Regions from separate parts of the Psychrobacillus sp. FSL K6-2365 genome, predicted to be linked through region 3. Evidence: a T-box and tRNA genes for the amino acid it is inferred to sense, from the RefSeq annotation. Region 3 holds a T-box; the other regions hold tRNA genes.
What was found. The T-box of region 3 lies ahead of alaS (alanine--tRNA ligase). A T-box ahead of a tRNA ligase gene usually reads a tRNA of that ligase, here a tRNA-Ala.
Positions count from the first base shown of each region.

Region 1: it encodes a tRNA-Ala, which carries the amino acid that the T-box ahead of alaS (alanine--tRNA ligase) is inferred to sense. The anticodon was not compared.
Region 2: it encodes a tRNA-Ala, which carries the amino acid that the T-box ahead of alaS (alanine--tRNA ligase) is inferred to sense. The anticodon was not compared.

Region 1 covers NZ_JBBOOO010000001.1:96,011-103,275, reverse strand. Annotated here, with positions in the region: rRNA gene MKY29_RS00520 (23S ribosomal RNA) at 1-2,375, opposite strand, end outside; tRNA gene MKY29_RS00515 (tRNA-Ala) at 2,529-2,604, opposite strand; tRNA gene MKY29_RS00510 (tRNA-Ile) at 2,622-2,698, opposite strand; rRNA gene MKY29_RS00505 (16S ribosomal RNA) at 2,793-4,347, opposite strand; tRNA gene MKY29_RS00500 (tRNA-Ala) at 4,484-4,559, opposite strand; tRNA gene MKY29_RS00495 (tRNA-Pro) at 4,573-4,649, opposite strand; tRNA gene MKY29_RS00490 (tRNA-Arg) at 4,655-4,731, opposite strand; tRNA gene MKY29_RS00485 (tRNA-Leu) at 4,747-4,835, opposite strand; tRNA gene MKY29_RS00480 (tRNA-Gly) at 4,851-4,925, opposite strand; tRNA gene MKY29_RS00475 (tRNA-Leu) at 4,943-5,027, opposite strand; tRNA gene MKY29_RS00470 (tRNA-Lys) at 5,052-5,124, opposite strand; tRNA gene MKY29_RS00465 (tRNA-Thr) at 5,131-5,206, opposite strand; tRNA gene MKY29_RS00460 (tRNA-Val) at 5,220-5,295, opposite strand; rRNA gene rrf (5S ribosomal RNA) at 5,320-5,435, opposite strand; rRNA gene MKY29_RS00450 (23S ribosomal RNA) at 5,557-7,265, opposite strand, start outside.
Region 2 covers NZ_JBBOOO010000001.1:4,112,610-4,119,874, forward strand. Annotated here, with positions in the region: gene sigW (RNA polymerase sigma factor SigW) at 1-506, opposite strand, end outside; gene rocF (arginase) at 729-1,628, opposite strand; gene MKY29_RS20800 (GNAT family N-acetyltransferase) at 1,699-2,289, opposite strand; tRNA gene MKY29_RS20805 (tRNA-Ala) at 2,398-2,470, opposite strand; tRNA gene MKY29_RS20810 (tRNA-Gln) at 2,496-2,570, opposite strand; tRNA gene MKY29_RS20815 (tRNA-Tyr) at 2,577-2,660, opposite strand; tRNA gene MKY29_RS20820 (tRNA-Val) at 2,681-2,756, opposite strand; tRNA gene MKY29_RS20825 (tRNA-Thr) at 2,915-2,987, opposite strand; tRNA gene MKY29_RS20830 (tRNA-Asn) at 3,001-3,075, opposite strand; rRNA gene rrf (5S ribosomal RNA) at 3,785-3,900, opposite strand; rRNA gene MKY29_RS20840 (23S ribosomal RNA) at 4,086-7,014, opposite strand; rRNA gene MKY29_RS20845 (16S ribosomal RNA) at 7,249-7,265, opposite strand, start outside.
Region 3 covers NZ_JBBOOO010000001.1:2,638,635-2,645,899, reverse strand. Annotated here, with positions in the region: gene recD2 (SF1B family DNA helicase RecD2) at 1-1,926, shown strand, start outside; T-box leader at 1,963-2,173, shown strand; gene alaS (alanine--tRNA ligase) at 2,418-5,051, shown strand; gene MKY29_RS13190 (IreB family regulatory phosphoprotein) at 5,130-5,396, shown strand; gene ruvX (Holliday junction resolvase RuvX) at 5,399-5,818, shown strand; gene MKY29_RS13180 (DUF1292 domain-containing protein) at 5,830-6,126, shown strand; gene mltG (endolytic transglycosylase MltG) at 6,450-7,265, shown strand, end outside.

The DNA of each region.
Region 1 (7,265 bases), 2.5 Mb from region 3:
CAAGCTCCCTTCTGCCTTTACACTCTTCGAATGATTTCCAACCATTCTGAGGGAACCTTTGGGCGCCTCCGTTACACTTTAGGAGGCGACCGCCCCAGTCAAACTACCCGCCTGACACTGTCTCCTACCCGGGTTACGGGTATGGGTTAGAATTTCAATACAACCAGGGCAGTATCCCACCGACGCCTCCTCCGAAGCTGGCGCTCCGGGCTCTAAGGCTCCTGCCTATCCTGTACAAGTTGCACCAAAATTCAATATCAAGCTATAGTAAAGCTCCACGGGGTCTTTCCGTCCTGTCGCGGGTAACCTGCATCTTCACAGGTACTATAATTTCACCGAGTCTCTCGTTGAGACAGTGCCCAGATCGTTACGCCTTTCGTGCGGGTCGGAACTTACCCGACAAGGAATTTCGCTACCTTAGGACCGTTATAGTTACGGCCGCCGTTTACTGGGGCTTCAATTCGCACCTTCGCTTGCGCTAAGCACTCCTCTTAACCTTCCAGCACCGGGCAGGCGTCAGCCCCTATACTTCACCTTACGGTTTTGCAGAGACCTGTGTTTTTGCTAAACAGTCGCCTGGGCCTATTCACTGCGGCTCTTCTAGGCTATGCACCCAAAAGAGCACCCCTTCTCCCGAAGTTACGGGGTCATTTTGCCGAGTTCCTTAACGAGAGTTCTCTCGCTCACCTTAGGATTCTCTCCTCGACTACCTGTGTCGGTTTGCGGTACGGGCACCTATCACCTCGCTAGAGGCTTTTCTTGGCAGTGTGAAATCAGGAACTCCGGACATACGTCCTCGCCATCACAGCTCAATGTTATAGAATGCGGATTTGCCTACATTCACACCTTACTGCTTGGACATGCATAACCAACAGCATGCTTACCCTATCCTTCTGCGTCCCCCCATTACTCAAACGGTGGTTTGGTGGTACAGGAATATCAACCTGTTATCCATCGCCTACGCCTATCGGCCTCGGCTTAGGTCCCGACTAACCCTGAGCGGACGAGCCTTCCTCAGGAAACCTTAGTCATACGGTGGACGGGATTCTCACCCGTCTTTCGCTACTCATACCGGCATTCTCACTTCTAAGCGCTCCACCAGTCCTTCCGGTCTGACTTCAACGCCCTTAGAACGCTCTCCTACCACTGATACCAAAGGTATCAATCCACAGCTTCGGTGATTTGTTTAGCCCCGATACATTTTCGGCGCAGCGTCACTCGACCAGTGAGCTATTACGCACTCTTTAAATGATGGCTGCTTCTAAGCCAACATCCTGGTTGTCTAAGCAACGCCACATCCTTTTCCACTTAACAAATACTTTGGGACCTTAGCTGGTGGTCTGGGCTGTTTCCCTCTTGACTACGGATCTTATCACTCGCAGTCTGACTCCCAAACATAAATCATTGGCATTCGGAGTTTGTCTGAATTCGGTAACCCGGGATGGGCCCCTAGTCCAAACAGTGCTCTACCTCCAAGATTCTAACGTTTGAGGCTAGCCCTAAAGCTATTTCGGAGAGAACCAGCTATCTCCAGGTTCGATTGGAATTTCTCCGCTACCCACACCTCATCCCCGCACTTTTCAACGTGCGTGGGTTCGGACCTCCAGTAAGTGTTACCTTACCTTCATCCTGGACATGGGTAGATCACCTGGTTTCGGGTCTACGACCACATACTCATTCGCCCTATTCAGACTCGCTTTCGCTGCGGCTCCGTCTTCTCAACTTAACCTTGCATGTAATCGTAACTCGCCGGTTCATTCTACAAAAGGCACGCTATCACCCATTAACGGGCTCTAACTACTTGTAGGCACACGGTTTCAGGATCTATTTCACTCCCCTTCCGGGGTGCTTTTCACCTTTCCCTCACGGTACTGGTTCACTATCGGTCACTAGGTAGTATTTAGCCTTGGGAGATGGTCCTCCCGGATTCCGACGGAATTTCACGTGTTCCGCCGTACTCAGGATACACTCAAGAGAGAATGAATTTTGGACTACGGGGCTTTTACCCTATCCTGCGGACCTTTCCAGATCGCTTCGTCTAACTCATTCCTTTGTAACTCTATGTAGAGTGTCCTACAACCCCAAGAGGCAAGCCTCTTGGTTTGGGCTATTCCCGTTTCGCTCGCCGCTACTCAGGGAATCGATTTTTCTTTCTCTTCCTCCAGGTACTTAGATGTTTCAGTTCCCTGGGTGTGTCTCAGATGCGCTATGTATTCACGCAAATGTACTGCTCCATTACGAACAGTGGGTTTCCCCATTCGGAAATCTCCGGATCAAAGCTCACTTACAGCTCCCCGAAGCATATCGGTGTTAGTGCCGTCCTTCGTCGACTCCTAGTGCCAAGGCATTCACCGTGCGCCCTTATTAACTTAACCTAAAAGTTAAAAAGTCTTACACGTTGTAATTACGTAAATAATCACAACAGAATTTCTTGTTGTTTATTGTTTCAATGTCGTTTTATCCAGTTTTCAAAGAACAAAGATTTTGTTCCTTTGCGACGAGTAATCGCAGGAGCAAATAATATAATTTGGTGGAGCCTAGCGGGATCGAACCGCTGACCTCCTGCGTGCAAGGCAGGCGCTCTCCCAGCTGAGCTAAGGCCCCGAAACAAAAAAAGGGTATGGTGGGCCTAAATGGACTCGAACCATCGACCTCACGCTTATCAGGCGTGCGCTCTAACCAGCTGAGCTATAGGCCCTCTTTGAATTTCCATATATTAATATGAACATTCAAAACTGAACTGCAAAACGTTAAGATACGAATAAAGATTCGCATTCCGATATTATCCTTAGAAAGGAGGTGATCCAGCCGCACCTTCCGATACGGCTACCTTGTTACGACTTCACCCCAATCATCTGTCCCACCTTCGGCGGCTGGCTCCCGTAAGGGTTACCCCACCGACTTCGGGTGTTACAAACTCTCGTGGTGTGACGGGCGGTGTGTACAAGGCCCGGGAACGTATTCACCGTGGCATGCTGATCCACGATTACTAGCGATTCCGGCTTCATGTAGGCGAGTTGCAGCCTACAATCCGAACTGAGAACGGTTTTATGGGATTTGCTCACCCTCGCGGGGTTGCGACCCTCTGTACCGTCCATTGTAGCACGTGTGTAGCCCAGGTCATAAGGGGCATGATGATTTGACGTCATCCCCACCTTCCTCCGGTTTATCACCGGCAGTCACCTTAGAGTGCCCAACTGAATGCTGGCAACTAAGATCAAGGGTTGCGCTCGTTGCGGGACTTAACCCAACATCTCACGACACGAGCTGACGACAACCATGCACCACCTGTCACCGCTGTCCCCGAAGGGAAAAGCCTATCTCTAGGCCGGTCAGCGGGATGTCAAGACCTGGTAAGGTTCTTCGCGTTGCTTCGAATTAAACCACATGCTCCACCGCTTGTGCGGGCCCCCGTCAATTCCTTTGAGTTTCAGTCTTGCGACCGTACTCCCCAGGCGGAGTGCTTAATGCGTTAGCTGCAGCACTAAGGGGCGGAAACCCCCTAACACTTAGCACTCATCGTTTACGGCGTGGACTACCAGGGTATCTAATCCTGTTTGCTCCCCACGCTTTCGCGCCTCAGCGTCAGTTACAGACCAGAAAGCCGCCTTCGCCACTGGTGTTCCTCCAAATCTCTACGCATTTCACCGCTACACTTGGAATTCCGCTTTCCTCTTCTGTACTCAAGTCCCCCAGTTTCCAATGACCTTCCACGGTTGAGCCGTGGGATTTCACATCAGACTTAAAGGACCGCCTGCGCGCGCTTTACGCCCAATAATTCCGGACAACGCTTGCCACCTACGTATTACCGCGGCTGCTGGCACGTAGTTAGCCGTGGCTTTCTAATGAGGTACCGTCAAGGTACGAGCAGTTACTCTCGTACTTGTTCTTCCCTCACAACAGAGTTTTACGATCCGAAAACCTTCTTCACTCACGCGGCATTGCTCCATCAGACTTTCGTCCATTGTGGAAGATTCCCTACTGCTGCCTCCCGTAGGAGTCTGGGCCGTGTCTCAGTCCCAGTGTGGCCGATCACCCTCTCAGGTCGGCTACGCATCGTCGCCTTGGTGAGCCGTTACCTCACCAACTAGCTAATGCGCCGCGGGCCCATCCTGTAGTGACAGCGAGATGCCGTCTTTTAACATCTCCCCATGTGAGGAAATGGATTATTCGGTATTAGCCCCGGTTTCCCGGAGTTATCCCAATCTACAGGGCAGGTTGCCCACGTGTTACTCACCCGTCCGCCGCTAAATCAGAAGAAGCAAGCTTCTTCGTCATTCGCTCGACTTGCATGTATTAGGCATGCCGCCAGCGTTCGTCCTGAGCCAGGATCAAACTCTCCATAATAGAGAACTTAAAAAGCTCATTTTGTTTTGCTGGCATCATCATTAAATGATGTCAAAATTGTTTTGCTATCAGACTAACAAAGTTAGTTGATAGGCTGTATGTCTTAACGTTTTGCATGTTCAGTTTTCAATGTTCATGGTGGAGCCTAGCGGGATCGAACCGCTGACCTCCTGCGTGCAAGGCAGGCGCTCTCCCAGCTGAGCTAAGGCCCCAAAAAGTAATAACTGGTCGGGAAGACAGGATTCGAACCTGCGACCCCTTGGTCCCAAACCAAGTGCTCTACCAAGCTGAGCTACTTCCCGTTATATGGTGCGCTCGGCAGGACTCGAACCTGCAACCTCTTGATTCGTAGTCAAGTGCTCTATCCAATTGAGCTACGAGCGCAATATTTCATAAAAGTGGTGCCGAGGACCGGAATCGAACCGGTACGGTAGTCACCTACCGCAGGATTTTAAGTCCTGTGCGTCTGCCAGTTCCGCCACCCCGGCACTTTAATGAATCTTTGGAGCGGAAGACGAGGTTCGAACTCGCGACCCCCACCTTGGCAAGGTGGTGTTCTACCACTGAACTACTTCCGCTCGGTTATTAAATTAAATGGTGCGGGTGAAGGGAGTCGAACCCCCACGCCTTGCGGCGCTAGATCCTAAGTCTAGTGCGTCTGCCAGTTCCGCCACACCCGCATACATAATTCACTTAAAAAGTGATGAGCCATGTAGGATTCGAACCTACGACCCTCTGATTAAAAGTCAGATGCTCTACCAACTGAGCTAATGGCTCTAAAAATGGTGCCGGAGAAAGGACTTGAACCCTCAACCTACTGATTACAAGTCAGTTGCTCTACCAGTTGAGCTACTCCGGCAGGAGTAAATATATGGTGGAGGATGACGGGCTCGAACCGCCGACCCTCTGCTTGTAAGGCAGATGCTCTCCCAGCTGAGCTAATCCTCCATGGGAAATATAATTTTATTACAAGCCCAGCGACGTCCTACTCTCACAGGGGGAGACCCCCAACTACCATCGGCGCTGAAGAGCTTAACTTCCGTGTTCGGTATGGGAACGGGTGTGACCTCTTCGCCATCATCACTAGACTTGAATACTTTTGAAAGACATGCTTTATTATAACAACTCTGTAGAATTTTTCAAGGGTTATTTAATAAAAAATTTATTCTTTCAAAACTGGATAAACGACATTGTTACGTTAAACAAAATTTGGTTAAGTCCTCGATCGATTAGTATTCGTCAGCTGCACGTGTCGCCACGCTTCCACCCCGAACCTATCTACCTCATCGTCTTTGAGGGATCTTACTTACTTGCGTAATGGGAAATCTCATCTTGAGGGGGGCTTCGTGCTTAGATGCTTTCAGCACTTATCCCGTCCACACATAGCTACCCAGCGATGCTCTTGGCAGAACAACTGGTACACCAGCGGTGTGTCCATCCCGGTCCTCTCGTACTAAGGACAGCTCCTCTCAAATTTCCTACGCCCACGACGGATAGGGACCGAACTGTCTCACGACGTTCTGAACCCAGCTCGCGTACCGCTTTAATGGGCGAACAGCCCAACCCTTGGGACCGACTACAGCCCCAGGATGCGATGAGCCGACATCGAGGTGCCAAACCTCCCCGTCGATGTGGACTCTTGGGGGAGATAAGCCTGTTATCCCCGGGGTAGCTTTTATCCGTTGAGCGATGGCCCTTCCATGCGGAACCACCGGATCACTAAGCCCGTCTTTCGACCCTGCTCGACTTGTAGGTCTCGCAGTCAAGCTCCCTTCTGCCTTTACACTCTTCGAATGATTTCCAACCATTCTGAGGGAACCTTTGGGCGCCTCCGTTACACTTTAGGAGGCGACCGCCCCAGTCAAACTACCCGCCTGACACTGTCTCCTACCCGGGTTACGGGTATGGGTTAGAATTTCAATACAACCAGGGCAGTATCCCACCGACGCCTCCTCCGAAGCTGGCGCTCCGGGCTCTAAGGCTCCTGCCTATCCTGTACAAGTTGCACCAAAATTCAATATCAAGCTATAGTAAAGCTCCACGGGGTCTTTCCGTCCTGTCGCGGGTAACCTGCATCTTCACAGGTACTATAATTTCACCGAGTCTCTCGTTGAGACAGTGCCCAGATCGTTACGCCTTTCGTGCGGGTCGGAACTTACCCGACAAGGAATTTCGCTACCTTAGGACCGTTATAGTTACGGCCGCCGTTTACTGGGGCTTCAATTCGCACCTTCGCTTGCGCTAAGCACTCCTCTTAACCTTCCAGCACCGGGCAGGCGTCAGCCCCTATACTTCACCTTACGGTTTTGCAGAGACCTGTGTTTTTGCTAAACAGTCGCCTGGGCCTATTCACTGCGGCTCTTCTAGGCTATGCACCCAAAAGAGCACCCCTTCTCCCGAAGTTACGGGGTCATTTTGCCGAGTTCCTTAACGAGAGTTCTCTCGCTCACCTTAGGATTCTCTCCTCGACTACCTGTGTCGGTTTGCGGTACGGGCACCTATCACCTCGCTAGAGGCTTTTCTTGGCAGTGTGAAATCAGGAACTCCGGACATACGTCCTCGCCATCACAGCTCAATGTTACAGAATGCGGATTTGCCTACATTCACACCTTACTGCTTGGACATGCATAACCAACAGCATGCTTACCCTATCCTTCTGCGTCCCCCCATTACTCAAACGGTGGTTTGGTGGTACAGGAATATCAACCTGTTATCCATCGCCTACGCCTATCGGCCTCGGCTTAGGTCCCGACTAACCCTGAGCGGACGAGCCTTCCTCAGGAAACCTTAGTCATACGGTGGACGGGATTCTCACCCGTCTTTCGCTACTCATACCGGCATTCTCACTTCTAAGCGCTCCACCAGTCCTTCCGGTCTGACTTCAACGCCCTTAGAACGCTCTCCTACCACTGATACCA
Region 2 (7,265 bases), 1.5 Mb from region 3:
ACTGTTCCAAGTGGCAGATCTAATATCTCACTTATTTCTTGCAGAGATAATTCTTCCATATATTTTAATACGATAGCGGATCTATATTTATCAGGAAGTCTACTAATTTCATACTGTATTCGGTCCTGTAGTTCCAGCTTCATGAGTTCTTCTTCAGGAAGTTCATCAGACGTTGCTATTTGTGAGTACATATCAAGACCTTCTGTACCTCTTACTTCAGCGTCCAAGTAGTAGTCCGGCTTCTTTTTCCGAATACGATCAATACATAAGTTTGTCGCAATTCTATACAGCCAAGTTGAAAATTTTCTTTTTTGATCAAACGTATGAATATTAATAAAAGCACGGACAAATGCCTCTTGAGCTATATCCTCTGCCTCGTGACGGTTACCAAGCATCCTATAACATACTTGATATAACCTATGCTGATACAGGTCGACAATCTCCGCGAATGCGTCTTTATCGCCTTTTAATATCTGTTTTATTCGTTTGTTCACTAACGCATCCATCGTGTATTTCGCCCCCGCTCCATGCGGCTGTCTTACCTATACGTATGAAGGTATCAACAGGTTTCATTTTTTTTGTATATCTTAATATTATCAAACATTTCCATCTTTGTGTGGATTTTCAAAAAGAAAAAAGCAGACTAGATGTCCGCTTTTTCTTATCAGAGATATACCTTACTTGTTTTAACTTTCTATTTTGAGCACTATTAATTACAAAAAAAATTTTTAGACAAGACTTTCCCCTAATAGTGAACCCATTAATCCAACCGCTACATCAGCCGTTTTATTTTTTTCATCGAGAATTGGATTTACTTCTACGAATTCAGCTGAAGTAACCATCTCTGAAGCATATAGCATTTCCATCGCTAAATGACTTTCTCTGTATGTAATACCTCCAGCTACTGGAGTTCCTACCCCAGGTGTATATAAAGGATCTAAACCATCTAAATCGAGTGAAAGGTGAACCCCATCAACTTTACGATCCTTGAAATACTGAATTGTTTGAGTCATTACTTCCGACATTCCAAGCTTGTCAATTTCATGCATAGAGAATACTTTAATCCCTTTTTCTTTAATAAGATCTCGTTCTCCCGGATCAACCGAACGAGCACCAATAATCACGACATTCTCTGGTTTAATCTTCGGAGCAAAATCTCGAATATTCACAAGCGCTTCATGACCTAAGCCAATACTTACAGCAAGTGGCATCCCATGGATATTTCCAGAAGGCGATGTTTCAGCTGTATTTAAATCGGCATGAGCATCATACCAAATGACTCCTAGGTTGTCATAACGATCTGCTAACCCTGCAAGTGTTCCTATAGCAATACTATGATCACCACCAAGTACTATCGGAAAATTACCTTCTCCAATAATATCATGAACTTTATTAGCAAGTATTGTATTCGCTGCAACTACTTCTTCTAGATTACGTAATTTCGTGTTTTGAGATGTCTCTCTTCTTCCAATCGCAATATCCCCAACATCATCTACGGAGTGCCCAAGCTCTTGAAGTCTTTCTACTACACCCGCATATCGTATTGCACTTGGTCCCATATCGACGCCTCGTCTATTTTGACCCAGGTCCATTGGAACCCCTATAATTGAAATGTTTAATTTACTCATTATTTTATACCCCCTTAAGTTGTTACTCCCATTGTAAATGCTAAAGGGTGTTTGGCTCAACCAAGCATAATTACGAATATTTATTCATTAATTGAACAAGCTTGTATTTCACTTCCGACCATTCACTTTCAATAATAGAGTATACAACCGCATTTCGAACAGACCCGTTAGATCGTATTCGTTCATTACGCAGTATACCCTCTTTTACGCCGCCAATTCGTTCGATTGCCCGTTGAGAGGATAGATTTAATTCATCTGTTTTAAACTGAACTCGACTCATACCCATTTGCTCAAAGCAATACTTTAACAACATATACTTGCAGGTTGTATTTACATGTGTACGCTGATATTGTTTTCCATAGAAAGTAGAACCTATCTCGCAACTATTATTCGACTGATCCATCGCATAAATACGAGTGGTCCCCATAATTTCTTTTGTGTTTGTATTTTCAACTACAAATGCCAAAGCAGTGCTATCCACATTCATTTGATGAATACCAGCATACAACCACTTTTCTAGCTGTTCTTTGCTTTCAATCCTATTTAACATAAATTCAAATATCTCTGGTTCATAAAGTTCCCACAATAGTTCACAATCTGAAACTAGAAGCGGGCGTAAAGTCACATCCCCATAGATTAATGTCTCAGTCAAATCGTACACCTCACTTTTTTATTTCATCATAAAGGAAACTACTCTATTTTGAAAAGCATTTTTTATACAAAAAAACTCTTTCAACTTTTGATTGAAAGAGTTTAACTATACTATTTATGGAGCCTAGCGGGATCGAACCGCTGACCTCCTGCGTGCAAGGCAGGCGCTCTCCCAGCTGAGCTAAGGCCCCATGCTATTTGAAATTTAAAAACGATTGGCTGGGGTACCTGGATTCGAACCAGGGCATGATGGAATCAAAATCCATTGCCTTACCGCTTGGCTATACCCCAATAAACTGGTGGAGGGGGGCGGATTCGAACCGCCGAACCCTAAGGAGCGGATTTACAGTCCGCCGCGTTTAGCCACTTCGCTACCCCTCCAAAGCTACGTATAAATATAATGGTGGAGGATGACGGGCTCGAACCGCCGACCCTCTGCTTGTAAGGCAGATGCTCTCCCAGCTGAGCTAATCCTCCTGGGTTTTATGAATGCTGGTACAGTATAGCTTTCCATCTCGAACTACTATTATTCATTCAAGTGAAACTATTCCTCATTTATGTAAAAACCAGACAAGAACTATAATATCATATATCTGACATTAAGACAAGTTTTTTCCTTAAATAATTTGTAGTGAAGCTTCCAACCGGATTTGAACCGGTGACCTCTTCCTTACCATGGAAGCACTCTACCTACTGAGCTATGGAAGCAAAGACAAAAAAATGGCTCCGAAGGTAGGACTCGAACCTACGACCGATCGATTAACAGTCGATTGCTCTACCACTGAGCTACTTCGGAACGTATACCTATTTAAAGTACAAATATAATTATAGCAACTCTTCTTAAAAATTCAAGTCTGTATTTGAAGAATTGAAAAAAAGTATTCTTTTTAATTTTGTACTCTTTCCTATGTATGTAAGCACTCTACTAATGTGATGAGAAATAAGTGCCTTGGTGAACAGTTTAGGAATTAACAACGATCTTATCATAGCGTAATTATGATAAATACTCTATATAATACCTATGAGTCGGCAGATTTCTTCGTCAGCCGCATTCGTTCAATTCTCGCGTATGTTATACGCTCCGAGTCTCTCTCGTTTGCTTCCTCGAACTCTTTGCCCCTCTACTTTCTCGCATACTTTTTTATAGAGAAAGACTGCCTACGGCTTATTTATACAAAAAAAGCCGCTACCAATTTCTCGGTAACGACTTTTTCTTTGGTGCCCAGCGACGTCCTACTCTCACAGGGGGAGACCCCCAACTACCAGCGGCGCAAGAGCTTAACTTCCGTGTTCGGGCTGCGAAAGCAGATGGTCGGCAGATTTCTTCGTCAGCCGCTCTCGTTCAATTCTCGCGTATGTTATACGCTCCGAGTCTCTCTCGTTTGCTTCCTCGAACTCTTTGCCCCTCTACTTTCTCGCATACTTTTTTATAGAGAAAGACTGCCTACGGCTTATTTATACAAAAAAAGCCGCTACCAATTTCTCGGTAACGACTTTTTCTTGGTGCCCAGCGACGTCCTACTCTCACAGGGGGAGACCCCCAACTACCATCGGCGCTGAAGAGCTTAACTTCCGTGTTCGGTATGGGAACGGGTGTGACCTCTTCGCCATCATCACTAGACTCATTCGGCTTTCAATATACGGCGCATTGCGTTGTCAACTTCATTCGATCTGTCAGTCACGTACGTTAGTACGTTCCTTCTTTCTCTCACTTGTTTCCTAGCACTGCTTGTATCTTGAAACCCTCATATATAGAGTGTTTGTTCACTCAAAACTGGATAAACGACATTGTTACGTTAAACAAATTTGGTTAAGTCCTCGATCGATTAGTATTCGTCAGCTGCACGTGTCGCCACGCTTCCACCCCGAACCTATCTACCTCATCGTCTTTGAGGGATCTTACTTACTTGCGTAATGGGAAATCTCATCTTGAGGGGGGCTTCGTGCTTAGATGCTTTCAGCACTTATCCCGTCCACACATAGCTACCCAGCGATGCTCTTGGCAGAACAACTGGTACACCAGCGGTGTGTCCATCCCGGTCCTCTCGTACTAAGGACAGCTCCTCTCAAATTTCCTACGCCCACGACGGATAGGGACCGAACTGTCTCACGACGTTCTGAACCCAGCTCGCGTACCGCTTTAATGGGCGAACAGCCCAACCCTTGGGACCGACTACAGCCCCAGGATGCGATGAGCCGACATCGAGGTGCCAAACCTCCCCGTCGATGTGGACTCTTGGGGGAGATAAGCCTGTTATCCCCGGGGTAGCTTTTATCCGTTGAGCGATGGCCCTTCCATGCGGAACCACCGGATCACTAAGCCCGTCTTTCGACCCTGCTCGACTTGTAGGTCTCGCAGTCAAGCTCCCTTCTGCCTTTACACTCTTCGAATGATTTCCAACCATTCTGAGGGAACCTTTGGGCGCCTCCGTTACACTTTAGGAGGCGACCGCCCCAGTCAAACTACCCGCCTGACACTGTCTCCTACCCGGGTTACGGGTATGGGTTAGAATTTCAATACAACCAGGGCAGTATCCCACCGACGCCTCCTCCGAAGCTGGCGCTCCGGGCTCTAAGGCTCCTGCCTATCCTGTACAAGTTGCACCAAAATTCAATATCAAGCTATAGTAAAGCTCCACGGGGTCTTTCCGTCCTGTCGCGGGTAACCTGCATCTTCACAGGTACTATAATTTCACCGAGTCTCTCGTTGAGACAGTGCCCAGATCGTTACGCCTTTCGTGCGGGTCGGAACTTACCCGACAAGGAATTTCGCTACCTTAGGACCGTTATAGTTACGGCCGCCGTTTACTGGGGCTTCAATTCGCACCTTCGCTTGCGCTAAGCACTCCTCTTAACCTTCCAGCACCGGGCAGGCGTCAGCCCCTATACTTCACCTTACGGTTTTGCAGAGACCTGTGTTTTTGCTAAACAGTCGCCTGGGCCTATTCACTGCGGCTCTTCTAGGCTATGCACCCAAAAGAGCACCCCTTCTCCCGAAGTTACGGGGTCATTTTGCCGAGTTCCTTAACGAGAGTTCTCTCGCTCACCTTAGGATTCTCTCCTCGACTACCTGTGTCGGTTTGCGGTACGGGCACCTATCACCTCGCTAGAGGCTTTTCTTGGCAGTGTGAAATCAGGAACTCCGGACATACGTCCTCGCCATCACAGCTCAATGTTACAGAATGCGGATTTGCCTACATTCACACCTTACTGCTTGGACATGCATAACCAACAGCATGCTTACCCTATCCTTCTGCGTCCCCCCATTACTCAAACGGTGGTTTGGTGGTACAGGAATATCAACCTGTTATCCATCGCCTACGCCTATCGGCCTCGGCTTAGGTCCCGACTAACCCTGAGCGGACGAGCCTTCCTCAGGAAACCTTAGTCATACGGTGGACGGGATTCTCACCCGTCTTTCGCTACTCATACCGGCATTCTCACTTCTAAGCGCTCCACCAGTCCTTCCGGTCTGACTTCAACGCCCTTAGAACGCTCTCCTACCACTGATACCAAAGGTATCAATCCACAGCTTCGGTGATTTGTTTAGCCCCGATACATTTTCGGCGCAGCGTCACTCGACCAGTGAGCTATTACGCACTCTTTAAATGATGGCTGCTTCTAAGCCAACATCCTGGTTGTCTAAGCAACGCCACATCCTTTTCCACTTAACAAATACTTTGGGACCTTAGCTGGTGGTCTGGGCTGTTTCCCTCTTGACTACGGATCTTATCACTCGCAGTCTGACTCCCAAACATAAATCATTGGCATTCGGAGTTTGTCTGAATTCGGTAACCCGGGATGGGCCCCTAGTCCAAACAGTGCTCTACCTCCAAGATTCTAACGTTTGAGGCTAGCCCTAAAGCTATTTCGGAGAGAACCAGCTATCTCCAGGTTCGATTGGAATTTCTCCGCTACCCACACCTCATCCCCGCACTTTTCAACGTGCGTGGGTTCGGACCTCCAGTAAGTGTTACCTTACCTTCATCCTGGACATGGGTAGATCACCTGGTTTCGGGTCTACGACCACATACTCATTCGCCCTATTCAGACTCGCTTTCGCTGCGGCTCCGTCTTCTCAACTTAACCTTGCATGTAATCGTAACTCGCCGGTTCATTCTACAAAAGGCACGCTATCACCCATTAACGGGCTCTAACTACTTGTAGGCACACGGTTTCAGGATCTATTTCACTCCCCTTCCGGGGTGCTTTTCACCTTTCCCTCACGGTACTGGTTCACTATCGGTCACTAGGTAGTATTTAGCCTTGGGAGATGGTCCTCCCGGATTCCGACGGAATTTCACGTGTTCCGCCGTACTCAGGATACACTCAAGAGAGAATGAATTTTGGACTACGGGGCTTTTACCCTATCCTGCGGACCTTTCCAGATCGCTTCGTCTAACTCATTCCTTTGTAACTCTATGTAGAGTGTCCTACAACCCCAAGAGGCAAGCCTCTTGGTTTGGGCTATTCCCGTTTCGCTCGCCGCTACTCAGGGAATCGATTTTTCTTTCTCTTCCTCCAGGTACTTAGATGTTTCAGTTCCCTGGGTGTGTCTCAGATGCGCTATGTATTCACGCAAATGTACTGCTCCATTACGAACAGTGGGTTTCCCCATTCGGAAATCTCCGGATCAAAGCTCACTTACAGCTCCCCGAAGCATATCGGTGTTAGTGCCGTCCTTCGTCGACTCCTAGTGCCAAGGCATTCACCGTGCGCCCTTATTAACTTAACCTAAAAGTTAAAAAGTCTTACACGTCATGATTACGTAAGTAATCACAACAGAATTTCTTGTTGTTTATTGTTTCAATGTCGTTTTATCCAGTTTTCAAAGAACAAAGGTTTGCTCACTTTGCGACGATTAATCGCAGGAGCAAGAGATGAATCTTCATATAAAAATGAACATTCAAAACTGAACTGCAAAACGTTAAGATACGAATAAAGATTCGTATTCCGATATTATCCTTAGAAAGGAGGTGATCCAGC
Region 3 (7,265 bases):
AATGAGTGGGGATTTGGACCTCAAATCGCTATGAAAATCTATCAAGCTTATAGAGAAGAAACACTCAACGTACTTACTAAAAACCCATTCCGTCTTATTGAAGAAGTAGAGGGGGTAGGTTTTGTTCGAGCTGATGAGCTTGGCTATAAATTAGGTATTCAAGGAAACCACCCCGATCGTATCAAGGCAGCGATATATCACCTCCTTCAAACTGCTTCGTTAGGAGAAGGTCATGTATTTTTATATGCAGAGCAATTATTAGAATCAGTTAAAAAGCTATTAGAAACTGCTCAGCGTGAGGAAATTCCGTATGAGGCAATTAGTAAATGCTGCATTGAACTTGCAGAAGAAAGTCGGATAGTCGGGGAAGTGAATCGTTTTTATATTCCTTCTCTATATTATTCCGAAGTTGGAATTGGCTCTAAAATAGAAACTCTCCTAGCTGAAAATGATACACATCATCAATTTCCATTAGCTGAGATGAAAAAGCATCTTGGAAGTATTGAAGAACGCTTAGGAGTGCAATATGCCCCGACACAAATTAATGCAATTGAGACAGCGTTAAATGCAAGCGTTACATTACTTACTGGCGGTCCTGGTACGGGTAAAACAACCGTAGTACGAGGGATTGTCGAACTATATGCAGAACTACATGGACTTTCGTTAGATCCGAAGGAATGGATAAAGGACAAGAAACCATTCCCTGTAGTATTAGCCGCACCTACTGGTAGAGCTGCTAAACGCCTAAGTGAATCGACAGAATTACCTGCTATGACTATTCATAGATTATTAGGATTTACTGGTCAAGAAGATGCAGACGTTGAAGGTAAAGAAATCGAAGGCAAACTAATTATAATTGATGAAACATCTATGTTAGATACATGGTTAGGACACCAACTATTAAAAGCTATTCCGAAAGATGCGCAAGTGATCTTTGTTGGAGATCAAGATCAACTTCCGCCAGTAGGACCTGGGCAAGTATTAAAGGACTTACTCGCCTCTAAACGAATTCCAACTGTTGAACTAAAGGATATTTATCGCCAAGCAGAGGGATCCTCGATTATAGAACTTGCCCATGAGATGAAGCAAGGGACGGTTCCGGCATCTCTATTAGACAAGACAAAGGATCGTTCATTCATTAAGGCTTCTACCGAACAAATTCCGAAAGTAGTAGAACAAGTATTAAAAAGTGCTTTATCCAAAGGACTATCCATTCGTGATATGCAAGTTTTAGCACCTATGTATAGAGGCCCGGCCGGTATTGATGCGCTTAACAAAATGATTCAAGAAATGGTTAATCCGAATACAGATGGAAAGCGAAAAGAAATGGTATTTGGTGAAACTATTTATCGTATTGGGGATAAAGTTCTTCAACTAGTCAATCAACCAGAGAGCCACGTGTTTAATGGAGATATGGGGGAAGTCATTAGTATTTTCAGAGCTGCTGAAACAGTCGAGAAAAAAGAAATGTTAATAGTTTCTTTTGATGGAAATGAAGTAACATACGAAAAAAATGATTTGAATCAGCTTACTTTAGCTTATTGCTGTTCAGTTCATAAATCACAAGGTAGTGAATTTCAAACGGTTATTATGCCTATAACAAGAAGTTATATGAAGATGTTAAGAAGAAATTTACTTTATACAGGAATAACACGAGCTAAAAACTTTCTAATATTATGTGGGGATCCAGAAGTATTTAAGTTTGGAGTAGAAAGAACTGATGATCTTCAAAGATTGACTACTTTAAAAGAACGTTTATCCAATGTAGAAGAATCAGGGCAACAAGAGGGAAAAGAAATAGTTAAAGAATCGGAAGTGACTCAAAAGGACGTCACCTATCTAACTGCTGAAAATTATCATATGATAGATCCTTTAGTAGGTATGAATGGTGTCAATCCGTATCAATTTATGGATACAGACAATTGACACAAAGCAATTTGTTTTTTATAATCAATTGCATATAGTAAAATGTTGACGGAGAAAGTACTAATTGTTAGCTGACTAGAGATGGATTCCTTGGCTGAAAGAATTCACTGATCTAACATATAGGAAAGCTACTCTTGAATGCAGTTAAAACCTGTCGTCTGGCCGCGTTAAGGCTTCTTGAGAGACATAGTAGAATTCTACTGTGTAACTAGGGTGGTACCGCGAAACAACAGCTTTCGTCCCTTTTTTAGGGATGAGGGCTTTTTTTATTTGTTTTGGCTTTAGTGAAGTAAAGTAATGCTGTTGATTTCCGTTACAACGCACTTCTATGTTTAGAAGCTAGCGTAGCGTCCGGCTGCTCATATTCGTATAGAAATTTCTATCTAGGCTCCCTTTAACGGAACAAAATCTTTATTACCGAAAGCCGATCCGAATATTAAAATTATCAACGTCTACCAATCACAAATACAAATCATTAGGAGGAACTAAACATGAAACAATTAACAGGTGCTCAAATTAGACAAATGTATTTAGACTTTTTTATGGAAAAAGGACATTCACAGGAACCTTCAGCTCCACTTGTACCAATCAACGACCCATCATTACTTTGGATCAACAGTGGTGTAGCAACATTAAAAAAATATTTTGACGGACGTGTTGTTCCTGAAAATCCTCGTATTACGAATGCACAAAAATCTATTCGCACAAACGATATTGAAAATGTTGGAAAAACAGCTAGACATCATACTTTCTTTGAAATGCTAGGGAACTTTTCTATTGGCGACTACTTTAAAAAAGAAGCGATCCATTATGCTTGGGAGTTTTTAACAGATTCTAAATGGATTGCTTTTGAACCAGAAAAATTATCTATTACAATTCATCCAGAGGACGAAGAAGCATATAATATTTGGAAGGATGAAATCGGAATTCCAGAAGAGAGACTTATTCGTTTAGAAGGTAATTTCTGGGATATTGGAGAAGGTCCAAGTGGTCCGAACTCGGAGATTTTTTATGATCGTGGAGAAAGCTACGGAAATGATATGAACGACCCTGAGTTATATCCAGGTGGAGAGAATGAACGATATTTAGAAATTTGGAATTTAGTGTTCTCAGAATTTAATCATAATCCAGATAATACGTACACACCGTTACCAAAACAAAATATTGATACTGGCATGGGTCTGGAGCGTATGGCTAGTGTGGTACAAGATGTTCCAACAAATTTTGATACTGATTTATTCATACCAATTATTCGCCAAACAGAACAGATTTCTGGAAAGTCGTATCGTGCAAATGAAGTCGATGATACTGCATTTAAAGTAATTGCTGACCACGTTCGTACAGTTGCATTTGCAATTGGAGATGGTGCATTACCGTCAAACGAAGGAAGAGGGTATGTCCTTAGAAGATTACTTCGTAGAGCAGTTCGTTTTGCAAAACAATTAGGAATTGAAAAGCCATTTTTACATGAACTTGTTCCAGTTGTAGGGAAAATTATGCAAGACTTCTATCCAGAAGTAACAGAAAAACAGGATTTCATCATGCGTGTTATTAAAACTGAAGAAGAACGATTCCATGAAACATTACATGATGGTTTAGCTATATTAGAAAAGGTTATTGAAGAACAACAAGCTAAAGGTGAATCTTACATCCCCGGAACTACAACATTCACACTATATGATACGTATGGTTTCCCAATTGAATTAACGGAAGAATATGCAGAAGAAGCAAACATGACTGTTGACCATGATGGCTTTAAGTCGGAAATGGAAGCACAACGTTCGCGCGCTCGTGCCGCAAGACAAAATATAGATTCTATGCAGGTGCAATCCGAAGTATTTGGAAATCTACATGATGAAAGTGAATTTATCGGATATGACACGATGAGTATATCTACTAAAGTTACGTCAATAGTTCGTGATCAAGTATTAGTTAAATCAGCTCATGAAGGAGAAGAAGTGAAAGTAGTATTAACTAAAACACCTTTCTACGCTGAAAGTGGTGGGCAAATTGCCGATCATGGTGTAATTGAAAATGATACATTTAAAGGATATGTAAAAGATGTCCAAAAAGCTCCAAATGGACAAAATCTGCACACAGTAGTTATTGAGTCAGGTGAGATTATTACAGATGCTGAAGTAGTGGCAACTGTCGACAATTCACTTCGCGGACATACGATTAAAAATCACTCAGCTACACATATTTTGCATCAAGCCTTGAAAGATGTATTAGGGACACATGTAAACCAAGCTGGTTCTTATGTTGGCCCTGATCGTTTACGTTTTGACTTTTCTCATTTTGGACAAGTTACAACAGAAGAACTTGAACAAATAGAGCGTATAGTTAATGAAAAAGTGTGGGATAATATCCCGGTAGTTACTGGTTTTCATAATATTGACGAAGCAAAACAAATGGGAGCAATGGCATTATTCGGCGAAAAATATGGTGATATTGTAAGGGTAGTAAAAATGGGAGATTTCTCATTAGAGCTATGCGGCGGTATTCACGTTCAGAACACTTCAGAAATTGGATTCTTTAAAATCCTTTCAGAAAGTGGAATCGGGGCAGGTACTAGACGTATTGAAGCTGTAACTGGTAAAGGCGCTTATGAAATAGTCAAAGAAGAAGAACATATATTAAGCGAAGCAGCAAACTTATTGAAGGCACAGCCAAAAGATTTAGTGAATAAGGTCTCTCAAACATTACAAGAGCTAAAAAATGTTCTAAAAGACAATGAGTCACTTTCTGCAAAAATAGCAAATAGCCAAGCTTCTTCTGTCCTATCATCAGCACAAAAAGTAAATGATGTAACTGTGTTATCTGTAAAAGTAGATGCGAAAGATAATAACCAATTACGTCAAATGATGGACGATTTAAAACAAAAGCTTGAAAAAGCAGTCATTGTTTTAGGTGCAGTTGATGGGGATAAAGTAATGATTTCTGCAGGAGTAACAAAGGATATAGTTGGTGGGAACTATCATGCTGGAAATATCGTCAAACTAGTAGCAGAGCAATGCGGAGGTAAAGGTGGAGGACGACCGGACTTTGCCATGGCTGGTGCTAAAGATGCAAGTAAACTAGAAAATGCATTAAGTTCTGTGTTGGAATATATTAAATCTGTTTAAATTATTTCCAAAATAGGGTATACTAATACAATAGATACATTAGTTTATTCATTAAAAATGGAAAGCGAGGTGCTGATCATGAGCTCTTTTGATAAAACGATGAAATTTAATTTCCCTGAAGAATCGATGGAACAAGAAGTAAAACATGTTATGATCCAAGTTCACTCTGCACTAGAAGAAAAAGGGTATAATTCTATCAATCAAATTGTAGGCTATCTATTGTCAGGTGATCCAGCTTATATTCCTCGCCATCAAGATGCACGAAATATGATTCGAAAGCTTGAACGAGATGAAATATTAGAAGAACTAGTGAAGTTTTATATTAAAAAAAATAATGAGGCTTAACGATGCGAATTATGGGTTTAGATGTTGGTTCTCGTACCGTTGGAGTGGCAATTAGTGATGCACTAGGTTGGACTGCTCAAGGTATTGAAACAATAAAGATACATGAAGAAAGTTTTGAGTTTGGTCTAGAACGAATTGATGAACTCGTGAAAGAGCATAATGTAACAGAGTTTGTTGTTGGATTTCCGAAAAACATGAATAATTCTATTGGTCCACGTGCTGAAGCTTCTGAACAATATGCTAAGCTATTAACCGAGAAATATCATTTCCCAGTCACATTATGGGATGAACGATTGACAACGATGGCTGCAGAACGTATGTTAATAGATGCTGATGTAAGTCGTAAGAAACGTAAGTTAGTGATCGACAAGATGGCTGCTGTAATGATTTTACAAGGCTATCTTGATAGAAAAAATAGATGAGGTGACTGCAAATGGACCACGGTCAAGAAAATATTACAATTGTAGATGAGAATGGAAATGAACAACTTTGTAACGTGCTATTCACATTTGAATCAGACGAATATGGAAAATCCTATGTACTTTATTATCCAATAGGAGCAGAAGAAGATGAAAATGAAGAAATCGAAATTCATGCATCATCTTTCACTCCTAATGAAGATGGAGAAGACGGAGAATTACTTCCTGTTGAATCTGATGCTGAATGGGATATGATCGAAGAAATGTTAAGTACATTTTTAGATGAGCAAGAAGACGAAGACGAAGAATAAGATTATCTATTCAAGGTGGATGAGGGAAGCCTCATTCACCTTTTTCTTTGCTTAGTTCTTTTTTACATAGTTCCAATTATCAAGGTATATTGATGACCAAAGAAGCGACTTACCGATAGAAAAGTATTAGTTATCCAAAAGCGTACTTTCCTGTTTCTAAGAATTGCAGGAGAGTAATCAGCATCATCGGTAATAATATCGCAAAAAGTCTGTCCAAGACTCATCGAAAACAATAGAAATTGGTTTCTGTTTAGAGAGTACTTGGGCTTTTGTTCTTTTATATGTTTTCTTGTATAATGAGATGGAGATAAGGGGGAGAACCCGTGGGAAATGAAACAAAAAAAGATATTATGTTTAATAAAATGAAAAATAAGAAAAAAGAAGTGAAACTTGTTAGAAAAATTGTTTTAATTATTACTTTTCTTATAATTGTCGTTGGGGGAATAGGTGGTTTAATTGTCTATAACTATGTAGAATCAGCTCTACTCCCATTAGATCCTAACTCTGAAGAGACCATAACTGTGGACATCCCAATTGGATCAGGATTAGATTCTATATCCAGTGAGTTGGAAAAAAGCGGAATTATTAAAAACGCTAAAATCTTCAAGTATTATGCAAAGTTCAACAATGAATCTCAATTTCAGGCTGGAGAGTATAGTTTGACAAAGGCAATGACTTTAGACGAAATTATTGAAAGCTTAAAATCTGGTAAAGTATACAGAGAACCAGTTTTCTCGTTGACTATTCCTGAAGGATTAACGATCGAGCAAATTGGACAAGTAGTTGAAAAAAACACAAAGCATTCTGCAGATGATTTCTTTAAGCTCGTAACGAGCGAGGAATTTGTTGATAGAATGATGATTAAATATCCAAATGTTTTAGGAGCAGAGATTAAAGGAGAAAATGTGCGCTATGCATTAGAAGGATATCTTTTCCCTGCCACCTATCCATTTTTTGAGGAAAATCCTTCTATAGAGTCAATCGTTGATACAATGCTTGCTAATACTGATAAAGTTGTAACGTCGTACGTAGACCTTTTGCAAGCAGAAGAGAAATCAGTTCATTGGTTACTAACTTTTGCATCTTTGTTAGAGGAAGAAGCAACAGCCCAAACAGATCGAGCAACCATAGCAAGTGTC